DNA from 4 places in the Paracidovorax sp. MALMAid1276 genome. Region 2 is predicted to be linked to each of the others. Evidence: predicted binding sites of a transcription regulator. Region 2 holds the regulator's gene; each other region holds the start of a gene.

Region 1 (7,192 bases), on a different contig from region 2:
CAAAAACTTCGCGGCCGCGTCGTCCAGCAGCACGTGGGTGTCGATCTCCTGGCCCTGCAATGCCTGGTTGGCCTTGCCCTGGCGCGCGTGGGCCGCAGCGCGGGCCCGCACCACGCGCTCGCGAATGGCGGCGGTGGCCTCGCCCGCCGGGGCCTGCACGAGCTGTTCGGCGGGCAGGGCGGGCACCTCCACATGCAGGTCGATGCGGTCCAGCAAGGGGCCGCTGAGCTTGGCCTGGTAGCGGCTCACCTGGTCGGGCGTGCAGCGGCAGGCGCGCTGGGTGGCGCCCAGGTAGCCGCAGGGGCAGGGGTTCATGGCGGCCACCATCTGAAAGCGCGCCGGAAAATCCGCCCGCTGCGCCGCGCGCGCAATGGTGATGTGGCCCGTCTCCAGCGGCTCGCGCAGCGCCTCCAGCGCGGCGCGCGGGAACTCCGGCAGTTCATCGAGAAAGAGCACGCCGTGGTGCGCCAGCGATATTTCGCCCGGCCGGGGGGGCGATCCGCCACCCACCAGCGCCACGGCGCTGGCCGTGTGGTGCGGCGCTGCGGTGGGCCGCAGGCCCCAGTGCTCGGTGTTGAAGCGCCCGGCCAGGCTGGCGATGGCCGCGCTCTCCAGCGCCTCCTCCACCGTCATCGCCGGCAGCAGGCCCGCAAAGCGCAGCGCCAGCATCGACTTGCCCGAGCCCGGCGGCCCGGCCATGAGCACGCTGTGGCCGCCGGCGGCGGCAATCTCCAGCGCGCGCTTGGCGCTGGACTGGCCCTTCACGTCGGCCATGTCGGGCCCGCGCGCGGCGGCCACCATGGGCGTGGCCTGCAGGCGCACCCAGCCGTCATCGGCCGTGTCGTCGTCGGCGCCCGCCGTGCTGCCGGGCGGCAGGAAGGCGCGCACCACGTCCAGCAGGTGGCGCGCGCGCACCACCCGCGCGGCGGGCACCAGCGCGGCTTCTTCGGCGCTGCCCGGCGGCAGCACCAGCTGCGCGTTCACCTGCTGGGTCTGCAGCGCCAGACTGGTGGCCAGCGCACCGCGCACGGGGCGCAATTCGCCCGACAGCGACAGCTCGCCCGCAAACTCGTGGCCCGCCAGCCGGCCGGCGTCGACCTGGCCACTGGCGGCCAGGATGCCCAGGGCGATGGGCAGGTCGAACCGGCCGGAGTCCTTGGGCAGGTCCGCCGGGGCCAGGTTCACCGTGATGCGCTTGTTGGACGGGAACTCCAGCCCCGCGTTCTGCAGCGCAGACCGCACCCGCTCGCGCGCTTCCTTCACCTCCACCTCGGCCAGACCCACCAGCGTGAAGCTGGGCAAGCCGTTGGCCAGATGCACTTCGACGGTGACTGCGGGCGCCTGCAGCCCCAGAAGGGCGCGGCTTTGCACCAAAGCAAGACTCATGAAGCGGTTTCTCCCCAGATGGGTGCGTTTTATGGTTTTTTAGCGCTTGCGGGCCGGTGAATGCACCATGAAGGTGCATGGCCTGTGCGCGCACCCCGCCAATGTAGCGGGGATCGGTGTAACGCAACGCAACCGACGCAGGTCCGGGCGGCGGGCGCGTGGCACGGTCCGTGCTAAGAGGGGTGGTCCCTAATCGCCCAACCCGGAGGAAACATGACCCGCGCCATCATCAAGACCCTGGGCGTTGCCCTTGTTGCAACGCTCCCCATGCTGGCCAGTGCCCAGCTCACAGGCAACGTCAGCCTGACCACCAACTACAAGTTCCGTGGCCAGGACCAGGACGCCTCCAAGGCCAAGGCTGTGAAGCCTGCGCTGCAGGGCGGTTTTGACTATGCCTTCGGCGACAGCGGCTGGTACGTGGGCAACTGGAATTCCAGCGTCGACTGGCTGCCCGGCAACTCGCTCGAAAGCGACCTGTACGGCGGCTACAAGTTCAAGGCCGGCGGTGCGGACCTGGACGTCGGTGCCCTGACCTACATCTACCCCGGCAACAGCAACGGCAACACCACCGAGCTGTATGGCGCGGCCACCATGGGCCCGTTCACCGCCAAGTACTCGCACACCATCTCCAAGGACTACTTCGGCTTTGCCGGTGCCAAGTCCGGCTCGGGCCTGAAGGGCCGCAACACCGGCTACCTGAACCTGGCGTTCGCCCAGGAAGTGGCGCCCAGCATCACGCTGAAGGCTTCGGTGGGCTTCACCCGCTTTGCCAGCGACATCAAGGACACCGGCGTGCCCAACTACATGGACTACAGCATCGGCGGCGCGTATGACTTCGGCAGCGGCCTGTCGCTGGGCGCGGCCGTGGTCGGCGCCAACAAGAAGGCCTTCTTCGGCCACGTCAACAAGTCGCGCGTGATTGTCACGCTGACCAAAACCCTGTAAATCTCAGTGGGCGCCATCTGGCGCTCATCCCGGAGGAATCCCAAATGAAAATGGTGACAGCCATCATCAAGCCCTTCAAGCTGGACGAGGTGCGTGAAGCACTCTCCGACATCGGCGTGCAGGGCATCACCGTGACCGAAGTCAAGGGCTTCGGCCGCCAGAAGGGCCATACCGAGCTGTACCGCGGCGCAGAGTACGTGGTCGATTTCCTGCCCAAGGTCAAGATCGAAGCCGCCGTGTCCGACGACCTCGTGGACCGCGTGATCGAGTCCATCGAGACCGCAGCCCGCACCGGCAAGATCGGCGACGGCAAGATCTTCGTGACCCACCTGGAGCAGGTGGTGCGCATTCGCACGGGCGAAACCGGCAAGGAAGCCCTCTAAGGGCCCGGCCGCATCAGAACAAGAGAAAAAGCCATGAAAAAACTGCTTGCTTCTTTCATCCTGGGGCTGAGCCTGTTGTCCGGCGGCACTGCTGCGCTGGCCCAGGCCCCCGCCACCCCCGAGGCTGCGGCCTCGGCCCCCGCTGCCGAAGCGCCTGCTGCCGCACCGGCAGCCGCTGCGCCGGCTGCGGCCGCCCCTGCCGAGGCGCCTGCCGCCGCGGCCCCCGCACCCAAGGTCGATTCGGGCGACACCGCCTGGATGCTGACCTCCACGCTGCTCGTGATCCTGATGACCATCCCCGGCCTGGCGCTGTTCTACGGCGGCCTGGGCCGCAGCAAGAACATGCTGTCGGTGCTGATGCAGGTCTTCGTCGTGTTCTCGCTGGTGTCGCTGCTGTGGGCCATCTACGGCTACAGCCTGGCGTTCTCGGGCGAGGGCAAGTTCTTCGGCGGCTTCGAGAAGATCTTCCTCAAGGGCGTGACGCAAGAGACCTTCGGCGCGTTGGCCACCATCCCTGAATACGTGTTCATCGCATTCCAGGGCACGTTTGCCGCCATCACCGTGGCGCTGATCGTGGGCTCGTTCGCCGAGCGCATCAAGTTCTCCGCCGTGCTGATCTTCTCGGTGCTGTGGTTCACCTTCAGCTATGTGCCCATGGCCCACATCGTGTGGGGCGGCGGCCTGCTGGCTGCTGACGGCGCGCTGGACTTTGCCGGCGGCACCGTGGTGCACATCAACGCCGGTATCGCCGGCCTGGTGGGCGCCTACATGGTGGGCAAGCGCATCGGCTTCGGCAAGGAAGCCCTCACGCCCCACAGCCTGACGCTGACCATGGTGGGCGCCTCGCTGCTGTGGGTGGGCTGGTTCGGCTTCAACGCCGGCTCGGCCGGTGCTGCCAACGCCAACGCAGGCCTGGCCTTCGTGAACACGGTGCTGGCCACGGCCGCCGCCACGCTGAGCTGGATCGCCGGCGAAGCGCTGCACAAGGGCAAGGCTTCCATGCTGGGCGCTGCGTCCGGCGCGGTGGCGGGCCTGGTGGCCGTCACGCCTGCCGCAGGTTTCGTGGGCCCCATGGGCTCCATCGTGATGGGCCTGATCGCAGGCGTCGTCTGCCTGTGGGGTGTGGGTGGCCTGAAGCGCATGCTCAACGTGGATGACGCGTTCGACGTGTTCGGCGTGCACGGCGTGGGCGGCATCATCGGCGCCATCCTGACCGGCGTGTTCGCATCGCAAAGCCTGGGCGGCACCGGCGGCCTGGCCCCCGACACCTTCGCCATGGGCGCCCAGGTGTGGATCCAGGTCAAGAGCGTGGTGTTCACCCTGGTCTGGTCCGGCGTCGTGGCCTTCATCGCCTACAAGATCGCCGACCTGCTGGTGGGCCTGCGGGTGTCCGAAGAAGCCGAACGCGAAGGCCTGGACATCACCTCGCACGGCGAGACGGCGTACAACCGCTGATCTCCTGCCTTGCGCAGAACGCGCTGCGGTGTCTGGTGGCAACGCAGCGCTGCAAGAAGAAAAAGCGAGTCACTCCTGCTTCACGCAAGCCCGCCGCCCCGGCGGGCTTTTTTCGTGGGCGGGCAGGAGTTCTCGCGCGCGGCACGCCCAGGGGGGGGGCTGCGCCCGGGCGCCGGGGGCGCACCCCCAGCGGTTTGCACACGCGCTGTTCAAAAAATTCACGTCCGGACCCTGCCATGCCGCGCGTGCCTGCCGCTACGATGCAGCGCATGGACCAAGCCCTCGCCCAGATTGCCGAGCGCGTGCGCGCTGCCGCCGCCGACCAGACCCCGCTGCGCATCCGCGGCGGCGGCACCAAGGACTTTCATGGCCTGGCGCTGCACGGCGAGGTGCTGGACACCCGCGCAATGAGCGGCATCGTGAGCTACGAGCCCAGCGAGCTGGTGGTGACCGTGCGGGCCGGCACCCCGCTGGCCGAGCTGGAAGACCTGCTGGCCCGCCATGGGCAGTGCCTGCCGTTCGAGCCCCCGCATTTCGCCCGCTCGCCGGGCGCGGCTGCCACCGTGGGCGGCATGGTGGCGGCGGGCCTGTCGGGCCCGGCGCGCGCCAGCGTGGGGGCCGTGCGCGACTATGTGCTGGGCGTCGCGCTGCTCAACGGCCGGGCAGAGCCTCTGCGCTTTGGCGGCCAGGTCATGAAGAACGTGGCGGGGTACGACGTGTCCCGCCTCATGGTCGGGGCCTGGGGCACGCTGGGCCTGATCACCGAGGTCAGCCTCAAGGTGCTGCCCGTGGCGCCGGGCGAAGCCACGCTGCGTTTTGACGCCATCAACCAGGCCGACGCGCTGCGCAAGCTGCACGCCTGGGGCGGCCAGCCCCTGCCGCTCAATGCCAGCTGCTGGGTGCACGACGGCCGCAGCGAAGGCACGCTGTATGTGCGCCTGCGCGGCGCGGTGGCCGCCGTGGAAGCCGCCTGCAAAAGCATGGGCGGCACCCGCCTCGACAACGCCACCGTGGCGCCCGACTGGGTGGCCTGCCGCGAGCAGACCCTGCCCTGGTTTGCCGACCGCGCCGCCGAGCCCGGCCATGCGCTGTGGCGCCTGTCGGTGCCGCCCACCGCGCCCGTGCTGGCCCTGCCCGGGGGGGCGCATCCGCTGGTGGAATGGCACGGCGCGCTGCGCTGGGTGCAGGCGCCCGAAGCCGCGGGCGACACGCTGCGCGAGCTGGCCAACGCCGTGGGAGGAAGTGCTTCTGTTTTTATAGCTGCACATGCTCATGTAGAAAGCGCTGAGGGCCATTTTGATCTGAAATCTGCAGCGCTGGCGCAGATCCACCAGCGTCTCAAGCACAGCTTTGACCCGGCGGGCATCTTCAACCCCGGCCGCGTGGCCCGGGGCTGGTAGGCGCACAGGCCCGCACCCCCTGCGCGTGGCCGCTCTCCGGCATTCGCCGCCCCGACATCTCTCGCACCCAGGCATGCACCATGCAAACCCAACTCTCTCCTGAATACGCCGCGCGCCCCGAGGGCCGCGAGGCCGAGGCCATCCTGCGCAAGTGTGTGCACTGCGGCTTTTGCACCGCCACCTGCCCCACCTACCAGCTGCTGGGCGACGAGCTGGACGGCCCGCGTGGCCGCATCTACCTCATCAAGCAGGTGCTCGAAGGCGCCGAGCCCACGCGCGCCACGCAGACGCACCTGGACCGGTGCCTGACCTGCCGCAACTGCGAAAGCACCTGCCCGAGCGGCGTGCAGTACGGCCACCTGGTGGACATCGGCCGCAAGATCGTCGATGAGAAGGTGCCGCGCCCGCTGGGCGAGAAGGCCCTGCGCTGGGCGCTGAAGGAAGGGCTGCCCTCGCCCCTGTTTGCCCCGGCGATGAAGGCCGGCCAGGCCGTGCGCGGCCTGCTGCCCGCAGCGCTGAAGGCCAAGGTGCCCGCGCCCCAGGCGGCCGGCGCCTGGCCCACCCGCCAGCACGCGCGCAAGGTGCTGATGCTGGCGGGCTGCGTGCAACCGGCCATGATGCCGAACATCAACACCGCCACGGCCCGCGTGCTGGACGCCGTGGGCATCCAGACCGTGGTGGACGCCAAGGCGGGCTGCTGCGGCGCCGTCAAGTTCCACCTGAACGACCAGGAGGGCGGCATGGCCCAGATGCGCGCCAACATCGACGCCTGGTGGCCGCTGGTGGAGGCGGGCGGGGTGGAGGCCATCGTGATGAACGCCTCGGGCTGCGGCGTCACCGTCAAGGAATATGGCCACATCCTGAAGGACGATGCGCAGTACGCCGCCAAGGCCGAGCGCATCAGCGCCCTCACACGCGATCTGTCCGAGCTTTTGCCGGCGGTGCTGCCCGAGCTGGCCACCCGGCTCAAGGGCCGCGTGAACCAGCCCGACACGCTGTACGCCTACCACCCGCCCTGCACCCTGCAGCACGGCCAAAAGCTGCGCGGCGGGGTGGAGGCGCACCTGAACCAGCTCGGCTTTCGCCTGCGCACCGCGCGCAACGAGGCCCACCTGTGCTGCGGCTCGGCCGGCACCTACTCGGTGCTCAACCCCGACCTGTCGGCTGCGCTGCGCGACCGCAAGCTGGGTGCCTTGGGCGAAGCCTTTGGCGAGCAGCCGCCGGATGTGATCCTCTCGGCCAACATCGGCTGCATCACCCACCTGCAAAGCGGCACGGGCACCCCGGTGCGCCACTGGGTGGAGGTGCTGGATGAGGCCCTGCACAGCCCGGCCTGACGGCGGGCGCCGAAGCCGCTGGGCACTGCAGCACGTCCGCGTTGGCGACGCCGCTGCGCCTTTAGAACGTGTTTACGATCTCGCAGGGGACCCCTGGGAGATCGTAAACACGTTCCTACGCCTGGGCGCTGTCGGCCAACACTGGCATGATGGAGGGTTTTCCGGCCCACCCAATACCGTTGACCGCCATGACCGACACCGCGTCCGCACTCGTACCACCGACCGCCGCCCCCGATGCCCGCGCGGGCGTCACCCGGCAGCGTGGCGACGCCCCCCGCCGCAGCGG
Region 2 (7,192 bases):
CTACTTGCGCAACGAGCAGGACAAGGACCTGCAGGCGTTCAACCTGCACTTCGACGAGTACTACCTCGAATCGAGCCTGTACACCAGCGGCCGCGTCGAGGCCACGGTGAACAAGCTCATCGCCAATGGCAAGACCTACGAGCAGGACGGCGCGCTGTGGCTCAAGAGCACCGACTACGGTGACGACAAGGACCGCGTCATGCGCAAGCAGGACGGCTCTTTCACCTACTTCGTGCCCGACGTGGCCTACCACATCGCCAAGTGGGAGCGCGGCTTCACCAAGGTGGTCAATATCCAGGGCACGGACCACCACGGCACCATCGCCCGCGTGCGCGCGGGCCTGCAGGCGGCCGATGTGGGCATTCCAGAGGGTTACCCTGACTACGTGCTGCACACCATGGTGCGGGTGGTCAAGGGCGGCGAAGAGGTCAAGATCAGCAAGCGCGCGGGCAGCTACGTCACGCTGCGCGATCTGATCGAGTGGACCAGCAAGGATGCGGTGCGTTTCTTCCTCCTGAGCCGCAAGCCCGACACCGAATACACCTTCGACGTGGATCTGGCCGTGGCGCAGAACAACGACAACCCGGTGTACTACGTGCAGTACGCGCATGCGCGTATCCAGTCGGTGCTGCGCGCCTGGCAAGAGGCGGGTGGTGGCGATGTGGCGTCGCTCAAGGATGTGGACCTGTCGGCCCTCGAAGGCCCGCAGGCCCAGGCCTTGATGCTGCAGCTGGCCAAATACCCCGAGATGCTCACCGCCGCCGCCGACGGCGAGGCGCCGCACGACGTGACCTTCTACCTGCGCGACCTGGCCGCCAGCTACCACAGCTACTACGACGCCGAGCGCATCCTGGTGGACGACGACGCGGTGAAGAAGGCGCGCCTGGCGCTCGTCGCCGCCACGGCCCAGGTGTTGCACAATGGCCTCGCCGTGCTGGGCGTGTCGGCCCCGGCCAGAATGTAAGCAGTGACTTTCACCATGAAGAAGCAACAAGCGGGCGGGACCATCATCGGCTTTATCGTCGGCGTCATCGTGGGCCTGGGGGCCGCCCTGGCGGTGGCTGTGTATGTGACCAAGGTGCCGGTGCCCTTCCTGAACAAGGGAGGGGGCCGCGGCGCCGACATGGACGCCGCAGAGTCGCAGAAGAACAAGAACTGGGACCCCAATTCGCCCCTGTACGGGCGCAATCCGGCGCGCCCGCCCACGCCGCCTGTGGCTGCGGCGCCCGAGCCTGCGGCCAAACCGGCCCCCGGCGCCAGCGCCCCGGCGGACACACGCGCCGCAGCCTCGGCCCCCCGGCCCGCCGCCAGCAAGGCCGATGCGAAGGCCGAGACACGCCCCGGCGCCGATCCTCTGGGAGACCTGGCCGTGGCCCGTGCTGCGGCCACCGGCAACGTGGACCCGTTCGACTATTTCGTGCAGGCGGGGGCCTTCCGCACCCAGCAGGACGCCGATGCCCAGCGCGCCAAGCTGGCGATGATGGGCTGGGAGGCCCGCGTGAGCGAACGCGAGCAGAACGGCCGCGCCGTCTTCCGCGTGCGGGTGGGCCCCTTCAGCAAGCGCGACGACGCCGAGCGCATCAAGGAAAAGCTGGACGGCGCGGGCATGGACTCCGCGCTCGTGCGGGTGCAGCGCTGACGCGTGTGAGGGCGCTCACCACCCCGGCGGCCCGCCAGGCCGGGGCTGAACTTTTTGAGGGGGCATGGCTCACATCCCCCAGACCTGTAACAGGAGAGTCTTTGTGATGAAACGCCGTGAGTTTTCTTTGTCTGCCGCGACCGCCGTGGCTGCTTCCGCCCTGGCGCTGCCCGTGGCCACCCCCGCGCTGGCCCAGGCCCGCCAGTTCAAGGAGGGCAAGGACTACAAGCGGCTGGACAAGCCCGTCACCCCCGATGCCCCCGCCGGCAAGGTCGATGTGATCGAGTTCTTCTGGTACAGCTGCCCCCACTGCAACGCGTTCGAGCCCGTGCTCGAGTCCTGGATCAAGGCCGCGCCCAAGGACCTGAGCGTGCGCCGCATGCCCGTGGCGTTCAACGCCAGCTTCGTGCCGCAGCAAAAGCTGTACTTCACGCTGGAAGGCATGGGCAAGCTCGACGAGCTGCATGGCAAGGTGTTCCGCGCCATCCACGTCGAAAAACTCAAGCTCGCCAAGGACGACGAAATCCTGGCCTGGGTGACGCAGCAAGGCGTGGACGCCGCCAAGTTCAAGGAAGTCTACGGCTCGTTCTCGGTGTCCAACCAGGTGCGGCGCGCGTCGCAGCTGCAGGACGCCTACGGCGTGGAAGGCGTGCCTTCGATGGGCGTGGCCGGCAAGTACTACACCGACGGCACCATGGCCGGCAGCATGCAAACCGTGCTGCAGGTGGTGGACCACCTGGCCGCCGTCGCCCGCAAAGGCTGACGGTTTTCTGCCAACCGCCCTCCGGGGCACGCTGCGAAGAGCCCGCAATTGCGGGCTTTTTGCTTGGGGCTGTGCCTGCGTGGCTACAATGGACTGCAAGATTCGTGCCCTATGAACCATCGCCTACTCCCGACCCTTCTGCTCGTCGCCGCGGCCTGCGCCGTGGGCGCGGCACACGCTGAAAAGGCCGACCGGGCCAAGCCCATGAACATCGAGGCCGACGCCCTGCGCCACGACGAGCTCAAGCAGACCAGTGTGTTCTCGGGCCGCGTGGTCATGACCAAGGGCACCATCGTGCTGCGCGGCGCGCGGCTGGACGTGCGCCAGGACGCGGACGGCTATCAGTACGGCGTGGTGACGGCCGAACCCGGCAAGCGGGCGTTCTTCCGCCAAAAGCGCGACACCGCGCCCGGCGCGCCCGATGAGTTCATCGAAGGCGAAAGCGAAGTCATTGAATACGATGGCAAGGCCGACAACGTGCGCTTCATCACCCGCGCAGAGCTGCGCCGCTACCGGGGCTCGGTGCTCTCCGACGAGATCACCGGCGCGGTGATCGTCTACAACAACACCACCGACGTCTTCACCGTGGATGGCCAGCGAGCGTCCTCCACCAGCGCGGCAGGCGCTGCCACACCCGCGCCCGGTGGCCGCGTGCGCGCCGTGCTGTCTCCCAAGGACCCGCCGCCCAACGCGGCCGCCGCGCCGGCAGCGCCGGCTGCATCGGCCCCGGCGCTGCGCCCCAGCAACAGCCTTGGCGGCGGCTCCCGGTGAGCGCGCAGCCCTTGCACCCCGGCCCTGGCGGCCCGGCGGGAGAACACCTGCCGGGGGGGGCTGCGCATGCGGGCGATCTTCCGCAGGGCAGCCGGCTCGAAGTGCAGCACCTGGCCAAGTCCTACGGCAGCCGCAAGGTCGTCAAGGACGTGTCGCTGGTGGTGCAAAAGGGCGAGGTCGTGGGGCTGCTCGGCCCCAACGGCGCGGGCAAGACCACCTCGTTCTACATGATCGTGGGGCTGGTGCGCAGCGATGCGGGCGACATCCGCATCGACGGCCAGTCCGTCGCCCACATGCCCATTCACCGGCGCTCGCGCCTGGGGCTGTCGTACCTGCCGCAGGAAGCCTCCATCTTCCGCAAGCTGTCGGTGGAGGAAAACGTGCGTGCGGTGCTGGAGCTGCAGCGCGGCGACGACGGCAAGCCGCTCAGCCGGGACGCCATTGAAGAGCGCCTCACGGCCCTGCTGCAGGAGCTGCGGGTGGACCACCTGCGCGCCTCGCCCGCCATGGCCCTGTCGGGGGGCGAGCGCCGCCGGGTGGAGATCGCCCGGGCGCTTGCCACGCAGCCGCGCTTCATTCTGCTGGACGAGCCCTTTGCCGGCATCGACCCCATTGCCGTGATCGAGATCCAGCGCATCATCGGCTTCCTCAAGGCGCGCGGCATCGGCGTGCTCATCACCGACCACAACGTGCGCGAGACGCTGGGCATCTGCGACCACGCGTTCATCATCAGCGACGGGCGCGTGCTGGCCCAGGGCACACCGTCCGAGATCGTCGACAACGCCGAAGTGCGCCGCGTGTACCTGGGCGAACACTTCAAGATGTGATGAAGCCTGGTTTATCGCTGCGCGTCTCGCAGCATCTCGCGCTGACCCCCCAGCTGCAGCAGTCCATCCGCTTGCTGCAGCTGTCCACGCTCGAACTCTCGCAGGAAGTCGAGCAGATGCTCGACGACAACCCTTTTCTGGAGCGCACGGCCGACGAGGCGCCGCGTGAGGAGTTTGGGCTGGACGCAGAAAACACACCCGCCCAGGCCGATGACTATGGCGCGGATGATGCTATGTTTTCAGGAGCTGCAGGCGCAAGTGCAGCAAGCGCTGAAGGCCAAAATGATGCTGAATCGCCAAGCGCTGGCGCTGCGGACGAGCCCGACTGGAGCGGCGACGGCACGGTGGAGATGGCGCCCAATGATGCGGAGTGGGGCGGAGATGCGCCCGCCCGCAACCGCAACGACGGCGAGGGCGACGAGGCCGACGCCACCGAATTGGCCCGCTCGCACGAATCGCTCACGGCCTTCTTGCACCGCCAGGCCCTGTCGCTGCGCCTGTCCGAGGTGGACTGTGCCGCACTGCGCTTTCTCATCGAGTCGCTGAACGACGACGGCTATCTGGAAGAGCCACTCGAAGAGCTGGCCGCCGCGCTCGCCGGCGCCGAAGACCTGGAGCAGATCGAGGAGCTGGTGCACCGATTCACCGTGGCCCTGCGCCTGCTGCAAAGCCTGGAGCCCACGGGCGTGGGCGCACGCAACCTGGCCGAATGCCTCACCTTGCAGCTCAAGGCGCTCGATGCTGATGAAGAGGCAGACCCCGACACCGTGAAGACGGCGCTCACCATCTGCCAGCAGCCGCTCGAGATGCTGGCCCGCCGCGACATCCGCCGCCTGACCCAGCTGTGCGGCGACGGCGAGGAGCGCACCCGCGCCGCCATGGCGCTCATCGCCCGGCTGGAGCCGCGCCCCGGCCGCAAGTTTGTGGACGTGGAGCGCAACATCATCGTGCCCGACGTCATCGTGCGCAAAGCCGGTCGGGCCAACGGGCGGGACGGCCAGCACAACTTCATCGTTCAGCTCAACCCCGACGTGATGCCCCGCCTGCGCGTGCACGACATCTATGCGGGTGCGCTGCGCGGCCACAAGGGCGGCGAGGGCCACCAGGGCATGCAGCAGCGCCTGCAGGAGGCGCGCTGGTTCATCAAGAACATCCAGCAGCGCTTTGACACCATCCTGCGCGTCTCGCGCGCCATCGTCGAGCGGCAGAAGAACTTCTTCACCCACGGCGAGCTGGCCATGCGCCCGCTGGTGCTGCGCGACATCGCCGATGAGTTGGGCCTGCACGAATCCACCATCAGCCGCGTGACCACCGCCAAGTACATGGCCACGCCCATCGGCACCTACGAGCTGAAATACTTCTTTGGCTCGGGCCTGGGCACTGAAACCGGTGGCAACGCATCCAGCACCGCCGTGCGCGCGCTCATCAAGCAGTTCGTTTCGGCCGAAAACACGGCCAAACCCCTGTCCGACAGCCAGATCGCCGAGATGCTCAAGGAGCAGGGCATCGAATGCGCGCGGCGCACCGTGGCCAAGTACCGCGAGGCGCTCAAGATCGCGCCTGCCAATCTGCGCAAGGCGCTGTAGATACCTGCGCGCTTGGGGCGAGCGCTGGGCGTGCGCCTGCGCCGCTGCGGCCCCTTGCGTTGACGTTGTTTTTTTCTTTTCGTACCCACCTACCGCAGCCCCACCATGGCCCGCATCGTCTTCGACCTTCCCCCGCACTTCGGCTTTGCCACCGAGTTGCAGATCTACATCAGCCATGTGAACCAGGGCGGGCACCTGGACAACGCGCAGCTGCTCACGCTGGTGTCCGAGGCGCGTGTGCGCTTCTTTCAGTCGCTGGGCTACCCCGAGGCCGACGTGTGCGGCCTGTCCATCGTGGTGGGCGACATCGTGGCGCAGTACAAGTCCGAAGGCTTCCACGGCGAAACCATGCGGGTGGAGATGGCACCGGCAGACTTCAACCGCTACGGCTTCGATCTGGTGTTCTGCATGACCGAGAAAGCCTCGGGCCGCGAGGTGGCGCGCGGCAAGATCGGCATCGTCTTCATCGACCAGGCCAGCCGCAAGGTGGCCCCGATTCCGCAGTCCGTGCGCGAACTGCTGGCCGCCCGTGCGGGAGAGCCCGGTTCCCCCGCGCAGCCCGAGCACGTATCCTCCCCATCGACATGAACCATCTCCAACTCTTTCTGCCCTGCGCGGCCGGCGTCGAGGGCTTTCTGGCCGACGAGGTGCACGGCATCACCGGCCTCACGTGGCAAGACCTGCTGGTGGGCCGCGGCGGCGTGCTGCTGCGTGCTTCTTGGCGCCATGCCATGCAGCTCAATCTGCACAGCCGCCTGGCCCAGCGCGTGCTGGTGCAGCTGGCGCACCGCCCCTACCGGTCTGAAAACGACCTCTACAACATGGCCAGCGACGTGGCCTGGGAGATCTGGTTCACCACGCGCCAGACCTTCAAGGTCGAAGTGACCGCCCAGCACAGCCCGCTGCAGAGCCTGAACTTCGCAGGCCTCAAGGTGAAAGACGCCGTGGCCGACCGCTTCCGCCACAAGAGCGGCGTGCGCCCCGACGTGAACACCCAGTGGCCCGACGTGCGCGTGCATCTGCACCTCACCACCGACGAGGCCACGCTCTACATCGACACCTCGGGCGAGCCGCTGTTCAAACGCGGCTGGCGCGAGGACAAGGGCGACGCCCCGCTCAAGGAAACCCTGGCCGCCGCCATGATCGCCGCCAGCGGCTGGGACCCGCACGGCGACCACCCCGAGCCCCTGTACGACCCCTGCTGCGGCAGCGGTACCATCGTGGTCGAGGCCGCGCAGATCGCCTGCCGCATCCCGGCCGGCCTGCTGCGGCGCTTCGCGTTCGAAAAACTGCTGCCCTTCCAGGCCCATGTCTGGAATGCTATAAAAAATGAAGCTGAAAGCGCAATACAGACAAGCGCTGTGCCCATTTTTGGCAGTGATGTGGCCTTCCGCATGGTCGACTTTGCGCAGCGCAATGCCGAGCGCGCTGGCGTGGCCCAGGCTGTGAACCTGCGCGGCGGCGATGCCCTGCAGCGCATGCCCCCCAGCGAGCAGCCCGGCGTGATGCTGCTGAACCCGCCCTATGGCGAGCGGATCGCTGCGGCGGGCACCGCAGGCCGCAGCGCCAGCGAGCGCATGGGCCAGGTCGAGCGCGTGGGGCGCGA
Region 3 (7,192 bases), on a different contig from region 2:
TCCACCCGCGCAGCCACGTTGCCGAAGGTGCTTTCGGTGATCTCTCCGGCGGCATTCCACAGCAGGGTGTCGAACACGCCGGGCACGGTGGGGGCAAACGCCGCATAGTGCGCGCGGCGGGTGGTCTTGTAGCGCACGAACTCGCTGTGCGCGTCTTCGAACGGGCGCTGCGCCACGGCCAGGCGCACGGGCTCTTCGGTGGCTTGCAGTGCAAAGGCCTCGGCGCGCGCGCTGCCGTCGGCCGCCAGCAGCAGGCGCACGCGCCAGTCGCCATCGCGGTGCTGCAGGGCGGCTATCTGCAGCTCCTGGCGCACGGCGTGGGCGTTGAACGGGTAGCCGAAATGCGCGGCTGCCTCGCCCATGCGGCGCACGTGCAGGTCGGAATGGTGGAACTTGCCGTGGTGCAAGCCCAGGGTTTCCAGGATCTCGAACGGCGCGCTCGCGCGCTCCACAAACGCGCGCTTGTGCCGCCATTCGGCCCATTCCGCGGCCGCCTCGGCGCCCGAGGTGATGCCGCTGCCGATGCCGCAGGTGGCGCGCTGCGGCGCCGTGCCGCGCAGCACCACGGTGCGGATGGGGACGTTGAAGGTGGCCGCCACGCGGTGCAGGCCATCGGGGCCCGCACTGCCCTCCACGGGCCGCACCACGCCCACCGCGCCGCAATACACGCCGCGCGGTGCGGGCTCCAGCGCGCGGACCATCTGCATCGCGCGCACCTTGGGCGCGCCGGTGACCGATCCGCACGGGAACAGCGCCGCAAACACATCGGCCAGCTGCGTGCCGGGACGGGTGCGGGCCGTCACGTCCGAGGTCATCTGCCACACGGTGGGCAGGGCCTGGGTGGCGAACAGTGCGGGCACCTGCACGCTGTGCGGCAGCGCGATGCGCGAGAGGTCGTTGCGCAGCAGGTCGACGATCATCACGTTCTCGGCGCGCTCCTTGGGCGCCGTGCGCAGATGCTCGGCATGGGCCGCGTCTTCGTCGGGCGTGGCACCCCGTGGCGCGGTGCCCTTCATCGGGCGCGCCAGGATGCGGCCGCCCTCGGGCGCGTCCTCCCAGTCAAAGAACAGCTCGGGCGAGACCGACAGCACCTGCTCGTCGCCCGCGTCGATGTGCGCCGCGTAGCCGCCGGGCTGGGCGCGGTGCAGCGCGGCAAACAGGGTGTCGGCGCTGCCCTGCCGCAGTTGCCCGGCCAGCGGCGCCGTGTAGTTGACCTGGTACAGCTCGCCCGCCGCGATCGCCTGCTGGATGCGATCAAGCGCCGCGTCAAAGTCGCCCCGCGCCAGGCCTTCACCCCAGTCCACCTGGGCGGCCTCGGCGGGTGCGGGCGGCGCCGCATCGTCCGGCCAGGGCTGCGCGGCGTCGTACACCGCAAACCAGGCCAGCGGCCCATCGACCGCGTGGGTGGGCAAGGCGGCATCGAAGGCAGGGGCCGCCTCGTAACGCACATAGCCCACGCACCAGCGGCCCTGCTGGGCGGCGGCATGCACGGCCTGCAGCACGGGGCGCACTTCGCCCAGCCCATGCGCCGCCAGCACCTCGCACGGCCCGCCAAAGGCATGACGCAGACGCGGTGCCCCAGCGTTCAACGCGGGCGTGAAGTCGATGCGTGAAATATGAGTCAAAACAGGCTCCAGCGCTTTACCAATAAGCGCCAGCAGCTATAACAATAATAGCAAACACATTCTCAGGCAGCCCCGAGATGCGGCACCAGGGCCGCCGCGGGCGCCCCCTGCCTGAGCGCCGCCGTGAACGCCAGCATGCGGTCAATGGGCTGGCGCGCGCGGGGGATGAGCAGCGGGTCCACCTCGATGGCGCCCGCGCCGGTCTGCAGCACGCGGGCCACGTCGGCCAGGCCGTTCATCGCCATCCAGGGGCAGTGCGCGCAGCTCTTGCAGGTGGCGCTGTTGCCGGCCGTGGGGGCCTCGTAGAAGGTCTTGCCGGGGTTCAGCGTACGCAGCTTGTGCATCATGCCGTTGTCGGTGGCCACGATGAACTCGGCCGCATCCATCTCGCGCGCAGCCTTGAGGATGGCGCTGGTGGAGCCCACGGCATCGGCCAGGGCCACCACGTCGGCAGGGCTTTCGGGGTGCACCAGCACCTTGGCGTTCGGGTGCTCCTGTTTCAGCAGTTCCAGCTCCACGGCCTTGAACTCGTCGTGCACGATGCAGGCGCCGTTCCAGAAGACCATGTCCGCGCCCGTTTCGCGTTGGATGTAGGCACCCAGGTGGCGGTCGGGCGCCCACAGGATTTTCTGACCGGCGGCTTTCAAGGCACTCACGATCTCCAGCGCGCAGCTCGACGTAACCAGCCAGTCCGCGCGCGCCTTCACGGCGGCGCTGGTGTTGGCGTACACCACCACGGTGCGGTCAGGGTGCGCGTCGCAAAACGCGCTGAACTCGTCGATGGGGCAGCCCAGGTCGAGCGAGCAGGTCGCGTCCAGGTCGGGCATGAGCACGGTCTTTTCCGGGCTCAAAATTTTGGCCGTCTCGCCCATGAAGCGCACACCGCTCACCACCAGGGTCTGCGCGGCGTGGTCGCGGCCAAAGCGGGCCATCTCCAGCGAGTCGCTCACGATGCCGCCGGTCTCCTCGGCCAGATCCTGCAGGTCGGGGTGCACGTAGTAGTGCGACACCATCACCGCGTTCTTTTCTTTCAGAAGGCGGCGGATCTGGTCTTTGAGCGTTGCGCGCTCGGCCTGTGTGGGCTCGGGCGGCACGCGCGCCCAGGCATGCTTGGTGGAACAGACGGCGCCCGACGCGGCCTCGTCCGGCTGTTCGTACTCGACATCGATGCGGTTCAGGGTGGCGATGGTCATGCCAGCTCCTGCAGGCGCATCGAGAAATCGGTGGCCTTCACGTCTTTCGTCAGCGTGCCGATGGAGATGCGGTCCACGCCCGTCTCGGCCAATTCGCGCAGGCCATCGAGCGTCACGCCGCCCGAAATCTCCAGGATGGCGCGGCCCGCATTGATGCGCACCGCTTCGCGCAGCATGGGCAGCGGCATGTTGTCCAGCAGCACCATCTTGGCGCCCGCGTCCAGCGCCTCGGCCAGTTGCTCCAGCGTCTCGACCTCGATTTCGATGAATTGGGCCTGCGCGGCCACGGCTTGCGCGGCCTGCAGCACGGCCGTCACGCCACCGGCGGCGGCGATGTGATTCTCCTTGATGAGCACCGCGTCGTGCAGGCCGATGCGGTGGTTGGTGCCGCCGCCCACGCGCACGGCGTACTTCTGCGCCAGGCGCAGGCCGGGGAGGGTCTTGCGCGTGTCCACGATCTGCGCGCGGGTGCCGGCCACCACGTCCACATAGCGGCGGGTCTTGGTGGCCACGGCCGAGAGCAGCTGCAGAAAGTTGAGCGCGGTGCGCTCGGCGCTCAGCAGCGCGCGGGCCTGGCCTTGCATCTCCAGCACCACCTGGTCGGGGGCGCAGTGCTGCCCTTCGGCCACATGCCAGGTGATCTGCACCGTGGGGTCGAGTGCGCGCAAGGCCGCCTCGGCCCAGGGGGCGCCGCAGATCACGGCTTCTTCGCGCGCCAGGATGCGCGCGCGGGCGCGGCGGGCGGGGTCGATCAGGCCGGCCGTGAGGTCGCCCGAGCCCACGTCTTCGGCCAGGGCTCGGGCCACGTCGGCCTGGGCCAGGGCTTGCACGTGTTCGGTATCGCTCATGGAGCCAGACATGGAGCCAGTCATGGAGCTTGTCGCGGGGTTTGTTGCGGGGTGTAACGCTGCGGTCATGGGCCGCGAGCATACCGGGAACACAAAGGCCACGGCGCCAGCGCAGGCCGCTTCGCGCACGGCCCCTCGACCATAAGTACACCCAGCATCGCTCCCCTAGACTCGCGGCAATTTTTTTGCCCGCGAGCCCCATGACCGCCCCGCAAACCGCCGAATCCGCCACCCCCTACGGCACGCTGCCGCCCGCCTCGCCGCTGCCCGCGCGCAAACCCGTGAGCCTGCCGCGCCTGGCGCAGATGCGCGCTGCGGGCGAAAAGATCGCCATGCTGACGGCCTATGACGCCACCTGCGCCGCCGTGGCCGACGCGGCGGGCGTGGACTGCATCCTGGTGGGCGATTCGCTGGGCATGGTGTGCCAGGGGCTGCCCAGCACGGTGGGCGTGCTGCTCGACACCATGGCCTACCACACGGCCAGCGTGGCGCGCGGCCTGCAGCGCGCGCAGGGCACGGCCTGGCTGGTGGCCGACCTGCCCTACGGCAGCTATGCCGAAAGCCGCGAGCAGGCCTTGCGCAGTGCCTGCGTGCTGATGCAGGCGGGGGCGCACATGGTCAAGCTCGAAGGCGGCGGCTGGACGGCGCCCACGGTGGAGTTTCTGGTGCAACGCGGCGTGCCCGTGTGCGCCCACCTGGGCCTCACGCCGCAAACGGTGCATGCCCTGGGCGGCTACCGCGTACAGGGCCGGGGCGACGACGCGGCGCGCACCCTGCGCAAGGACGCGCGCGAGCTGCAGGACGCCGGCGCCGCCATGCTGGTGCTGGAGATGGTGCCCGCCGTGCTGGCCGCCGATCTGACGGCCGAGCTGGCGCACTGCCACACCATCGGCATCGGCGCGGGCAACGGCACCGCCGGCCAGGTGCTGGTGCTGCACGACATGCTGGGCATGAACCTCGGAAAGATGCCGAAGTTCGTGCACGACTTCATGCAGGGCGCGGGCAGCGTGCGCGGCGCCATCGAGGCGTATGTGCAGGCCGTGAAGCGGGGCAGCTTTCCGGACAACGCCGTGAACGCGTGGTGAGCCCTTTATTTATCTATCCAACTCTCTCTCTGCCTTTTTCGTCCCCATGCTGATCGCCCGCTCCATCGCCGACCTGCGCCAGGCCCTGTCCCCCTACCGCCGCCCCGCCTTTGTGCCCACCATGGGCAACCTGCACGACGGGCACATCGCCCTGGTGCGCCAGGCCAAGCCCCTGGGCGACGTGACGGTGGCCAGCATCTTTGTGAACCGCCTGCAGTTCCTGCCGCACGAGGATTTCGACAGCTACCCGCGCACCTGGGACGCCGACTGCGCACAGCTGGAGGCCGCTGGCTGCGATGTGCTGTTTGCCCCGCGCGAGGCCGACCTGTACCCCGAGCCCCAGACCTTCAAGGTGCACCCCGATCCGCAACTCGCCGACATGCTCGAAGGCCACTTCCGCCCCGGCTTTTTTGTGGGTGTGAGCACGGTGGTGATGAAGCTGTTTGCCTGCGTGCTGGGCGCCACGGGCGGCACGGCCGTGTTCGGCAAGAAGGACTACCAGCAGCTCATGGTGATCCGCCACTTGGTGCGCCAGTTCGCGCTGCCCATCGACATCGTGGCGGGCGAGACCTGCCGCGCGGCCGACGGGCTGGCGCTGAGCTCGCGCAACGGCTACCTGGGCCCCGAGGAACGCCGGGAGGCCGTGGCGCTGGCCCAGGCCCTGCAGCAGTTGGCGCAGCAGTGGCGTGACACGCCGGCCACCGGGCGCGGCGCGCTGGAAGCCCAGGCGCAGGACACCCTGCGCGCGCGCGGCTGGGCGCCGGACTACCTCACCGTGCGCCGGCGCGCCGACCTGCTGGCGGCCACCGCCAGCGATGCGCCCGGCACGCTGGTGGCCCTGGGCGCAGCGCGGCTGGGCAGCACGCGCCTGATCGACAACCTTGAATTTTGACGAACACTATAATTTTTGTAGCTATAAAGTGTTTACAGATAAGCGCCAACGGTACTTTTTAATCAGAATCTGACACTGCAAGGCCCCGCTCTGGCCCGCCGCGAATCCGCGCGCCAATCGCGGCATCCCCAGGCTGGTGCGCCGCAGCGCCAGCGCGTGGCCGTGCCAATGCCCCCGTTCGGGTAAGCATGTCATCCGCGATGGCTCAGGACTTGCTAGCATGGGCTGCATATGCCCATCCACGCCGCACTCCACCACGTCACGCATTACCAGTACGACCGGCCCGTGAACCTGGGTCCGCAGATGGTCCGGCTGCGACCGGCGCCGCATTGCCGCAGCAACGTGGTGTCGTACTCGCTTCGCGTCGAGCCTGCGCAGCATTTCATCAACTGGCAGCAAGACCCGTTCGCCAACTACCAGGCGCGTCTGGTGTTCCCCGAGAAGACGCGCGAATTCAAGGTCACGGTGGACCTGGTGGTGGAGATGGCGGTGTACAACCCCTTCGACTTCTTCCTGGAGCCCGAGGCCGAGCACATTCCGTTCAAGTACGGCAGCGAGGTGCAGCAGGAACTCGCGCCCTACCTGGCCACCGAGCCCGTCACGCCCCTCGTCCAGGCCTATCTGGACAAGATCGACAAAAGCGAGCAGCGCTCCATCGACTTTCTGGTCAAGCTGAACCAGCAGGTCGCGCAGGACGTGCGCTACCTCATCCGCATGGAGCCCGGCGTGCAGACGCCCGAAGAGACGCTGCAGAAAGCCAGCGGCTCGTGCCGCGACTCGGGCTGGCTGCTGGTGCAGCTGCTGCGCCACCTGGGGCTGGCGGCGCGGTTCGTGTCGGGCTATCTGATCCAGCTCACGCCCGACGTGAAGGCGCTGGACGGCCCCAGCGGCACCGAAGTCGACTTCACCGACCTGCACGCGTGGTGCGAGGTCTACCTGCCCGGCGCGGGCTGGATCGGCCTGGATGCCACCAGCGGCCTGCTGGCGGGCGAGGGCCACATCCCGCTGGCCTGCACGCCCCAGCCTTCGGGCGCGGCACCCATCGAGGGCCTGATGGACGAGGCCGAGGTGGAGTTTGCCCACGAGATGCGCGTGACGCGCATCTACGAATCGCCCCGCGTGACCAAGCCCTACACCGAAGACCAGTGGCAGGCCGTGCTGGCCCTGGGCGACCAGGTGGATGCCGACCTGCAGGCCGGCGACGTGCGCCTGACCATGGGCGGCGAGCCGACCTTTGTGGCCGTGTCCGACCGCGACGCGCCCGAATGGAACACCGATGCGCTCGGCCCCACCAAGCGCGGCTACGCCACCGAGCTCACACACAAGCTGCGCGCCGAATACGGCCAGGGTGGGTTTTTGCATTTCGGCCAGGGCAAGTGGTACCCGGGCGAACAGCTGCCGCGCTGGGCGCTGTCCATCTGCTGGCGGGCGGACGGCCAGCCCACCTGGCACAACTCCGACCTGTTTGCCGACGAGCGCACGCCCACGCACTACACCAGCGAAGACGCGCGCCGCTTCGTCCACCACCTCACGCGCAAGCTGGGCATCA
Region 4 (7,192 bases), on a different contig from region 2:
GGCGCCGGCCTTGGTGCAGGCCTTCATCTCGGCGATGGTGCAGGCGCCATTGCCCACGGCCTCGCAGATGCCGGCCTTGGTGACGTTGTTGCACGAGCAGATCTGCGCAGTGTCGGGCAGGGCGTCCACGCCCAGGCCGGGCTTGGCCTTGCCGTCGCTCGACGGAAAGATTAGGAATTCGGGGTCCTCGGGCAGGGTGATGCCGTTGAGCGCCATCTGCAGCAGCGTTCCGTATTCGGTGGCATCGCCGATCAGCACGGCACCCAGCAGTTGCTTGCCGTCTTCGCTGATGACGATTTTCTTGTAGACCTGGCGGCGCTCGTCCACGTATTGGCAGGTGCGGCTGTGCGGGGTCTTGCCATGGGCGTCGCCGATGCTGGCCACGTCCACGCCCATGAGCTTGAGCTTGGTGCTCATGTCGGCGCCGACGAAGGCGGCGTCGGTCTCGCCCGCGATATGGCGGGCGGCCACACGCGCCATGTCGTAGCCCGGGGCCACCAGGCCGAAGGTCTGCTCGTTCCATGAAGCACATTCGCCGATGGCATAGACATCGTGGTCGCTGGTGCGGCAGGCGCTGTCGATGGCCACGCCGCCGCGCGGGCCGATGGCCAGCAGGCTCTGGCGCGCCAGCTCATCGCGCGGGCGGATGCCGGCGGAGAACACGATCATGTCGGTCTCCAGCCAGGTGCCGTCGGCAAACACCATGCGGTGGCGCGCGCGGGCACCGTCGGTGATCTCCTGGGTGTTGCGGCTGGTGTGCACCTGCACGCCCAGCTCCTCGATCTTGGAGCGCAGCACGCGCCCGCCGCCCTCGTCGACCTGCACGGCCATGAGGCGCGGCGCGAACTCGACCACATGGGTTTCCAGCCCCATGTCGCGCAGCGCCTTGGCGCACTCCAGGCCCAGCAGGCCACCGCCCACGACCACGCCGGTCTTGGACTTGGCACCCGCTGCCTGCATGGCCTCCAGATCCTCGATGGTGCGGTAGACGAAGCAGTGCTCGCGCTCACGCCCGGGCACCTGGGGCACGAAGGGGTTGGAGCCGGTGGCCAGCACCAGCTTGTCGTAGTGCAGCACCTCGCCATCGACCGTGGTCACGGTGCGGATGCGCCGGTCCACCGAGGCCGCGCGGGATGCCAGGCGCAGCGTGAAACCGGTGCGCTCGAAGAAGCCGGGTTCGACCAGCGAGAGCTGCTCGGCCGTGGTGCCGCTGAAGAAGGCCGACAGGTGCACCCGGTCGTAGGCGGGGCGTGGCTCCTCGCACAGCACGGTGACTTCGACACCGGTCATGCCGGTTTCGGCCAGGCTTTCGAGGAACTTGTGGCCGACCATGCCGTGGCCAATGAGAACGATCTTCATCATGCTTGCTCATCCTGCAAGAACCCGGGAACCTGGGTACAGGATGTGCAGCGCCAGTCGGCAAGGCACACCCTCCGCGGAACCACGGGCGTGGGTTGGAACTTCCGGGCGACAGACGGCGACAGCCGCAGTCAGCCCGGGTGTTCCGCCATCATTAGCGGAGGGGTTGTTATCGGCCCGCAGGCAGCTTTACCAGTGGGCAGTCGAGATTGAGCAATTACCGTGCCCGGGGTTTTGAGGGGGTTGCCACCGGTGGCCCAGCGGCATCGCGCAAAAGGCGCCTCGCCGCGGTGCAGCACCTCACCAAGTTGGGGCGAATGCCGGGCCGGGCGCCGCCCTGTCAAGGTGCCTGAGGATGATTAAAAGCTAGTGCGCCTGAACCTGCTGCCCTGACCGGGCCCGGTACTCGCTGGGGCTGAAGCCCGTGTGCGCCCTGAACAGGCGGCTGAAATGCCCGCTGCTGCGAAACCCCCAGGCCAGGGCGATGTCCGTGACCGAGCGGTGGGCCTGCGCGGGGTGGCACAGCTCGCGCAGGCAGGCCTCCAGCCGGCGGCGCTGGATGGTGGCGGCCAGGGTGTCGCCGTCGTCGGCCATGGCGTTGTACAGATGGCGGCGGCTGCAGTTGAGCGCCTGGGCGATGCGGTCGATGCTGAGGTCGGGGTCGGCCAGGTGGCGGTCGATGTACTGGCCTATGCGGTCGCGCAGCGCCTCGCGCTGCGACAGGGCGCTGTGCTGGCCGTTGCGCTCCAGCAGCGACAGCTGCACCAGGTGCGTGATGACGTCGGCCACGCCGTCGGCGGCCGCGGCCGACATGGTGGGCAGTTCGGTGAAGGCGGCGCGCATGGTGTCCCAGGCCAGGCGCGAAACCCCGGTGGTGCCCGAGAAGCGCTGCACCATGAGGTCGTCGAGCCGCATGCGGCGCTCGGGCAGGTGCTCCTTGGGGATCATCAGCACCATCTGGCGCACGGCCTCGGGGTTGCTCACGGCATAGGCGCGCGTGGTGTCGTACACGCTCCATTCGCCGGGCGACAGCCAGACCTCGCGGCCGTTCTGCTCGAAGCAGGCGCGCCCTTCGAGCTGGGCCACCACCTTGATGTAGGCCCGGTCGCTGCCGCGGATCAGGCTGGGGGTGCGCACCACGCGGTGGCGGCTCACGTCGAGCTGGCACAGGTTGACGTAGCCCGCCTGGCCCGAGGTGATGTGGCCTGCAAAGGCCTCATCACCAAAGGCGTCGGACTCCAGCCCGCCAATGAGGCGCCACACCGCGTCGCCCCACAGGTGCAGGCGGTCGCGCGGTGCCACGGTGTCGGTGGATACCTCGGTGAGGGTGTGGGCCATGCTGTCTCCAGTGCCAAGGGCTGCGCCAGGGCGTAGGCAGCGATTATCCCCGTGGCGGCTATTCCACCGCCCCGTGCGGAAATCCGGGTAAACCCGCTGCGCCGTGCACGCAGGGACCAGCGTTTTGTGCACGCTCAGCACAGCGCGAGCGCCCCCTTCTTCCTACCATCGGTCAACGGTCGGCACTGCGCGGGCCGCCCATCCGAGGAGACAAAGGAAATGGTTCAACAATCCAAGCGCCAATGGATCAAGGGCATGGCCGCCACCGTGGGCGCCATGTCGGTCGCCCCCCACCTGCTGGCCCAGCCGGGCCCCGTGCGCATCGGCTACGCGATTGCCCGCACGGGCCCCTGGGCCGCGGGCGCCCAGGTCAGCCAGGAGCCCAACTACCTGCTGTGGGCCGAACAGGTGAATGCCGCAGGCGGCCTGAGCGTGAAGGGCACCAAGCGCCCCATCGAACTCATCGGCTACGACGACCGCAGCGAAACCGAGACCTGCGTGCGCACCTACGAAAAGCTCATGGGCAGCGACAAGGTGGACCTGATCCTGCCGCCCTGGGGCTCGGGCGCCAACTTCGCCATCGCACCGCTGGCCAACCGCTTCGGCTACCCGCTGCTCGCGCCCACGGCGCTGTCGCGCAAGCTGATCGACATGAATCTGCCCTACTTCTTCTCGCTGCTGCAACAGCCCGACAAGATGATGGGCGCGCTGGTGGACATGCTGGTGGCCAACAACGTCAAGACCATCGCCATCGTCTACATGGACGACCTGTTTGGCCTGGAAAACTTCGCCGCGCTGAACAACGCGCTCAAGAAGACCAGCATCCAGGTGGTGGAGCGCAAGAGCTACCCCCTGGGCGTGAAAGACCTGGCCCCCGTGCTGCGCGGCATCAAGGACCAGAACCCCGACGCCTTCATCGGCATCACCTACCCGCCCGACACCATCCTGGCAAGCCGCCAGGCGCGCGAGGTGGGCCTGAACCCCAAGTTCTTCTACGCCTCGGTGGGCACGGCCTTCCAGCTGTACAAGAACGTGATGGCCGCCAACACCGAAGGCGTGATCGGCATGGGCTCGTGGAGCGTGAAGACCAGTCCCGAGGCCAAGGCGTATTTCGACGCCCACGTGAAGAAGTTCAACAAGGAACCCGACCGCTGGGCCAGCGGCCACGCCTGGGCGGGCCTGCAGATCCTGCAGCAGGCCGTGGAAAAGGCGGGCCTGGACCGCAAGGCGCTGCGCGAGCACATCGCCAAGAACGAGTTCCAGACCATCCTGGGCGGCATCCGTTTTGCGGGCAGCGAGAACGCATCGGTGCCCGGCACCGTGAGCCAGTGGCAGGGGAGCGACTTCGAGGTGGTCTGGCCCAAGGAACGCGCCACGGCGCAGCTCATCACCAGCAAGCCCGCCTGGAAATAACCCGCTGGAAAGAATCCGAACGTGTCTCTGACTTCCTGGGCCGAACTGGTCGCCAGTGGCCTCATTACCGGCGGCATCTATGCGCTGGTGGCCATGGGCCTGAACCTCCAATACGGGCTGATGCGCATCATGAACATCTCGCATGGCGAGTTTTTGATGCTCGGCGCCTTCCTCACCTGGTGGGCGCACACGGCCACGGGCCTCTCGCCCCTCCTGCTCATGCCGCTCGCATTCATCTCGCTGTTCGTGCTGGGTGTGGTGGTGCATGCGCTGTGCTTCAAGCGCCTGGCGGCGCGCGCGCCGAACGTGGACGTGTTCGAGGCGCGCAGCCTGATGGTGGGCTTCGGCCTCATGTTCCTGGTGCAGAACACCGCCCTGGTGATCTGGGGCGGCGACCTGCGCGGCTATGAATACCTGGCCGACCCGGTGCAGGTGGCGGGCATGCGCTTCACCGAGAACAAGCTGGTGCTGTTCGGCGTGGCGCTGGCGCTGTCGGCCGCGCTGATCGCGCTGCTCAAGCTCACCTTGCTGGGCAAGGCCGTGCGGGCGCTGATGCAGTCGCCCACGGGGGCGCAGCTGGTGGGCATCAACACGCGGCGCCTGCACCCCGTGATGTTCGGCATTGGCCTGGGCCTCTCTGGCGTGGCGGGCGCGCTGCTGTCGATGACCTACGAGATCTCGCCCTCGATGGGCGAGCCCTACACCGTGACGGCGCTCATCGTGATCACGCTGGGCGGCTTTGGCAGCCTGGCGGGCAGCCTGGCCGGCGGCCTGCTGCTGGGCGTGGTCGAGGCCCTGGGCATGCACTTCAGCAGCCCCTCTCTCAAGATGCTGCTGAGCTATGCGGTGTTCATCGGCGTGCTGATCTGGCGCCCCAACGGCCTCTTTTCCAAAAAATGAAATCTCTCCCTTCCAACAAGCCCTGGCTTGCGCTCGCAGCGGGCGTGTCGGTGGTCGGCACCCTGCCCTGGCTGGTGTCCGAGTTCGCGGCCTCGGTGCTGCTCAGCTGCCTGATGTACATCGCGCTGGCCACGAGCTGGTCGCTGTTCTGCGGCGCCACGCGCTACCTGTCGCTGGCCACCTCGGCCTTCTTCGGCATCGGTGCCTACGCCAGCGCCACGCTGCTGGCGGTGCTGCCCTGGCCGCTGGTCATCCTGGCCGGCGCGCTGATCGCCACGGTGGTGGCCGTGGTGATGGGTGCCGCCGTGCTGCACCTGCGCGGCACCTACTTCGCGGTGCTGACCTTTGGCATGACGGAGCTGATCCGCCATGCGGTGACCTTTGTCGAGAAGCAGGTCTCGGGCACCGTGGGCCGCGTGCTCACGGTGGTGCCCAGCAACGAGACCGTGTACCTCACGGTGCTGCTGATCGCCGCCGGCGCCATCGCCACGGCCATCGCCGTGAAGCGCAGCCGCTTCGGCCTGGCGCTCTCGGGCATCGGTGCCGACGAGCAGCGCGCCCAGACGCTGGGCGTGGACACGCGCCTGGCCAAGATCGCGGGCTTCGGCATCACCGCGGCCTTTGCCGGCGCCGTGGGCGCGGCCATGGCCGTGCGCTGGACCTACATCGAGCCGGCCGCCGTGTTCAGCCCCTTCATCGGCTTCCAGACGGTGCTGATCGCGCTGATCGGCGGTGCGGCCAGCATCGGCGGCCCCATCCTGGCGGCCATCGTGTTCAGCCTGCTGGCCGAAACGCTGCGCCTGCAGCTGCCCTATGGCTACATGATGGTGCTGGGCCTGCTGCTGATTTTGTGCGTGATGTACCTGCCCAACGGCCTGGCCACGCTGTGGCAGCGCAAGCGAAGCACGTCAGCGGATGCGGAGGTGCGACATGGCTGAAGCCCTGTTGACCATCGACAGCGTGACCGTGCGCTTTGGCGGCCTCACGGCCGTGGACGGCGTGAGCGCCACGCTGCATGCCGGTGAGCTCATCGGCATCATCGGCCCCAACGGCGCGGGCAAGACCACGTTCTTCAACGCCATCTCGGGCGTGCAGCCGCCCACGTCGGGCACGCTGGTGTGCGGTGCCGACAACCTGACCGGCAAGGGCCCGCACCACTATGCGGCCCATGGCATCGCGCGCACCTTCCAGACGCCGCGTGTGTTCCCCGACATGACGGTGCGGGGCAACGTGCGCTTCGGCATGCAGTTCGCAGGCCGCCACCGCCAGGGGCCTGCAGGCCTGCGCACCGAGGACGAGATCCTGGCCATGCTGGGCCTTGCCCACCTGGCCGAGCGGCCCGCCGCCGACGTGACACCCTCGCAGCAGCGCCTGCTGGAGATCGGCATGGCCCTGGGCACGCGCCCGCGCCTGCTGCTGCTGGACGAAGTGGCCGCTGGCCTGACCGAGGCCGAGGTGGACGCCATGGCCCAGCGCATCCGCAGCCTGCGCGACGAGTACGGCCTCACGGTCGTGTGGATCGAGCATGCGGTGACCACGCTGCTCAAGTACGTGGAGCGCGTGCTGGTGCTGCACCAGGGCCGCAAGATTGCCGACGGCACTCCCGCCGAGGTGGTGCGCGACCCGCAGGTGATCGAGGCCTATCTGGGCGACGAAATGAGCCAGAACACAGAACGCGCAGAACAAGGAGCCACGGCATGAGCGGCGCACAGCTTTCGGTGCAGGGCCTCACCACGGGCTACAACGGCTTTCAGGTGCTGCAGGACCTGTCGCTCACGGCCACGCCCGGCATCACCGTGATCGTGGGCCCCAACGGCGCGGGCAAGACCACGCTGCTCAAGGCGCTGGCGGGGCTGCTGCCGCGCCAGGGCACGGTGCAGCTCGACGGCCAGGCCGTGCCCGCGATGAACGCCACGGCCTGCGTGCAGCGCGGCCTGGCGCTGGTGGCTGAGGGCCGCCAGCTGTTCCCGCAGATGACGGTGACCGAGAACCTGGAGCTGGGCGGCTGGCTGGTGCCGGGACGCGTGCGTGCGGAGCGCATGGCGCAGGCGTTTGACGACTTTCCGCGCCTCAAGGAACGCGCCACGCAGCTGGCCGGCACCATGAGCGGCGGTGAGCAGCAGATGGTGGCTGTGGCCCGCGCCATGATGAGCGGCCCGCGCCTCTTGATGCTGGACGAGCC

The links. Region 2 encodes sigma-54, which starts transcription at its own class of promoters, with help from an activator protein. Its sites were predicted from a motif close to TGGCANGNAANCTGCTTT; they were not measured.
Region 1: ACOQFS_RS15480 (TorF family putative porin) is a predicted target of sigma-54. The motif match lies at 1,546-1,563, and genes of this name have one in related genera.
Region 3: ACOQFS_RS12465 (DUF2126 domain-containing protein) is a predicted target of sigma-54. The motif match lies at 5,845-5,862, and genes of this name have one in related genera.
Region 4: nirB (nitrite reductase large subunit NirB) is a predicted target of sigma-54. The motif match lies at 1,570-1,587, and genes of this name have one in related genera.

What each region holds. Positions count from the first base shown of each region.
Region 1 covers NZ_JBMIRS010000198.1:300-7,491, forward strand. The annotation lists gene ACOQFS_RS15475 (YifB family Mg chelatase-like AAA ATPase) at 1-1,386, opposite strand, end outside; gene ACOQFS_RS15480 (TorF family putative porin) at 1,600-2,331, shown strand; gene glnK (P-II family nitrogen regulator) at 2,376-2,714, shown strand; gene amt (ammonium transporter) at 2,748-4,169, shown strand; gene glcE (glycolate oxidase subunit GlcE) at 4,430-5,569, shown strand; gene glcF (glycolate oxidase subunit GlcF) at 5,650-6,906, shown strand; gene ACOQFS_RS15505 (ProQ/FINO family protein) at 7,095-7,192, shown strand, end outside.
Region 2 covers NZ_JBMIRS010000210.1:16,215-23,406, reverse strand. The annotation lists gene argS (arginine--tRNA ligase) at 1-964, shown strand, start outside; gene ACOQFS_RS16960 (SPOR domain-containing protein) at 980-1,639, shown strand; gene ACOQFS_RS16955 (thiol:disulfide interchange protein DsbA/DsbL) at 1,746-2,402, shown strand; gene lptA (lipopolysaccharide transport periplasmic protein LptA) at 2,514-3,173, shown strand; gene lptB (LPS export ABC transporter ATP-binding protein) at 3,221-4,000, shown strand; gene ACOQFS_RS16940 (RNA polymerase factor sigma-54) at 4,000-5,586, shown strand; gene ACOQFS_RS16935 (acyl-CoA thioesterase) at 5,692-6,174, shown strand; gene ACOQFS_RS16930 (THUMP domain-containing class I SAM-dependent RNA methyltransferase) at 6,171-7,192, shown strand, end outside.
Region 3 covers NZ_JBMIRS010000176.1:9,331-16,522, forward strand. The annotation lists gene ACOQFS_RS12440 (chorismate-binding protein) at 1-1,625, opposite strand, end outside; gene nadA (quinolinate synthase NadA) at 1,688-2,818, opposite strand; gene nadC (carboxylating nicotinate-nucleotide diphosphorylase) at 2,815-3,678, opposite strand; gene panB (3-methyl-2-oxobutanoate hydroxymethyltransferase) at 3,867-4,751, shown strand; gene panC (pantoate--beta-alanine ligase) at 4,798-5,643, shown strand; gene ACOQFS_RS12465 (DUF2126 domain-containing protein) at 5,875-7,192, shown strand, end outside.
Region 4 covers NZ_JBMIRS010000037.1:5,175-12,366, forward strand. The annotation lists gene nirB (nitrite reductase large subunit NirB) at 1-1,359, opposite strand, end outside; gene ACOQFS_RS01870 (helix-turn-helix domain-containing protein) at 1,726-2,697, opposite strand; gene ACOQFS_RS01875 (amino acid ABC transporter substrate-binding protein) at 2,917-4,110, shown strand; gene ACOQFS_RS01880 (branched-chain amino acid ABC transporter permease) at 4,132-5,010, shown strand; gene ACOQFS_RS01885 (branched-chain amino acid ABC transporter permease) at 5,007-5,948, shown strand; gene ACOQFS_RS01890 (ABC transporter ATP-binding protein) at 5,941-6,711, shown strand; gene ACOQFS_RS01895 (ABC transporter ATP-binding protein) at 6,708-7,192, shown strand, end outside.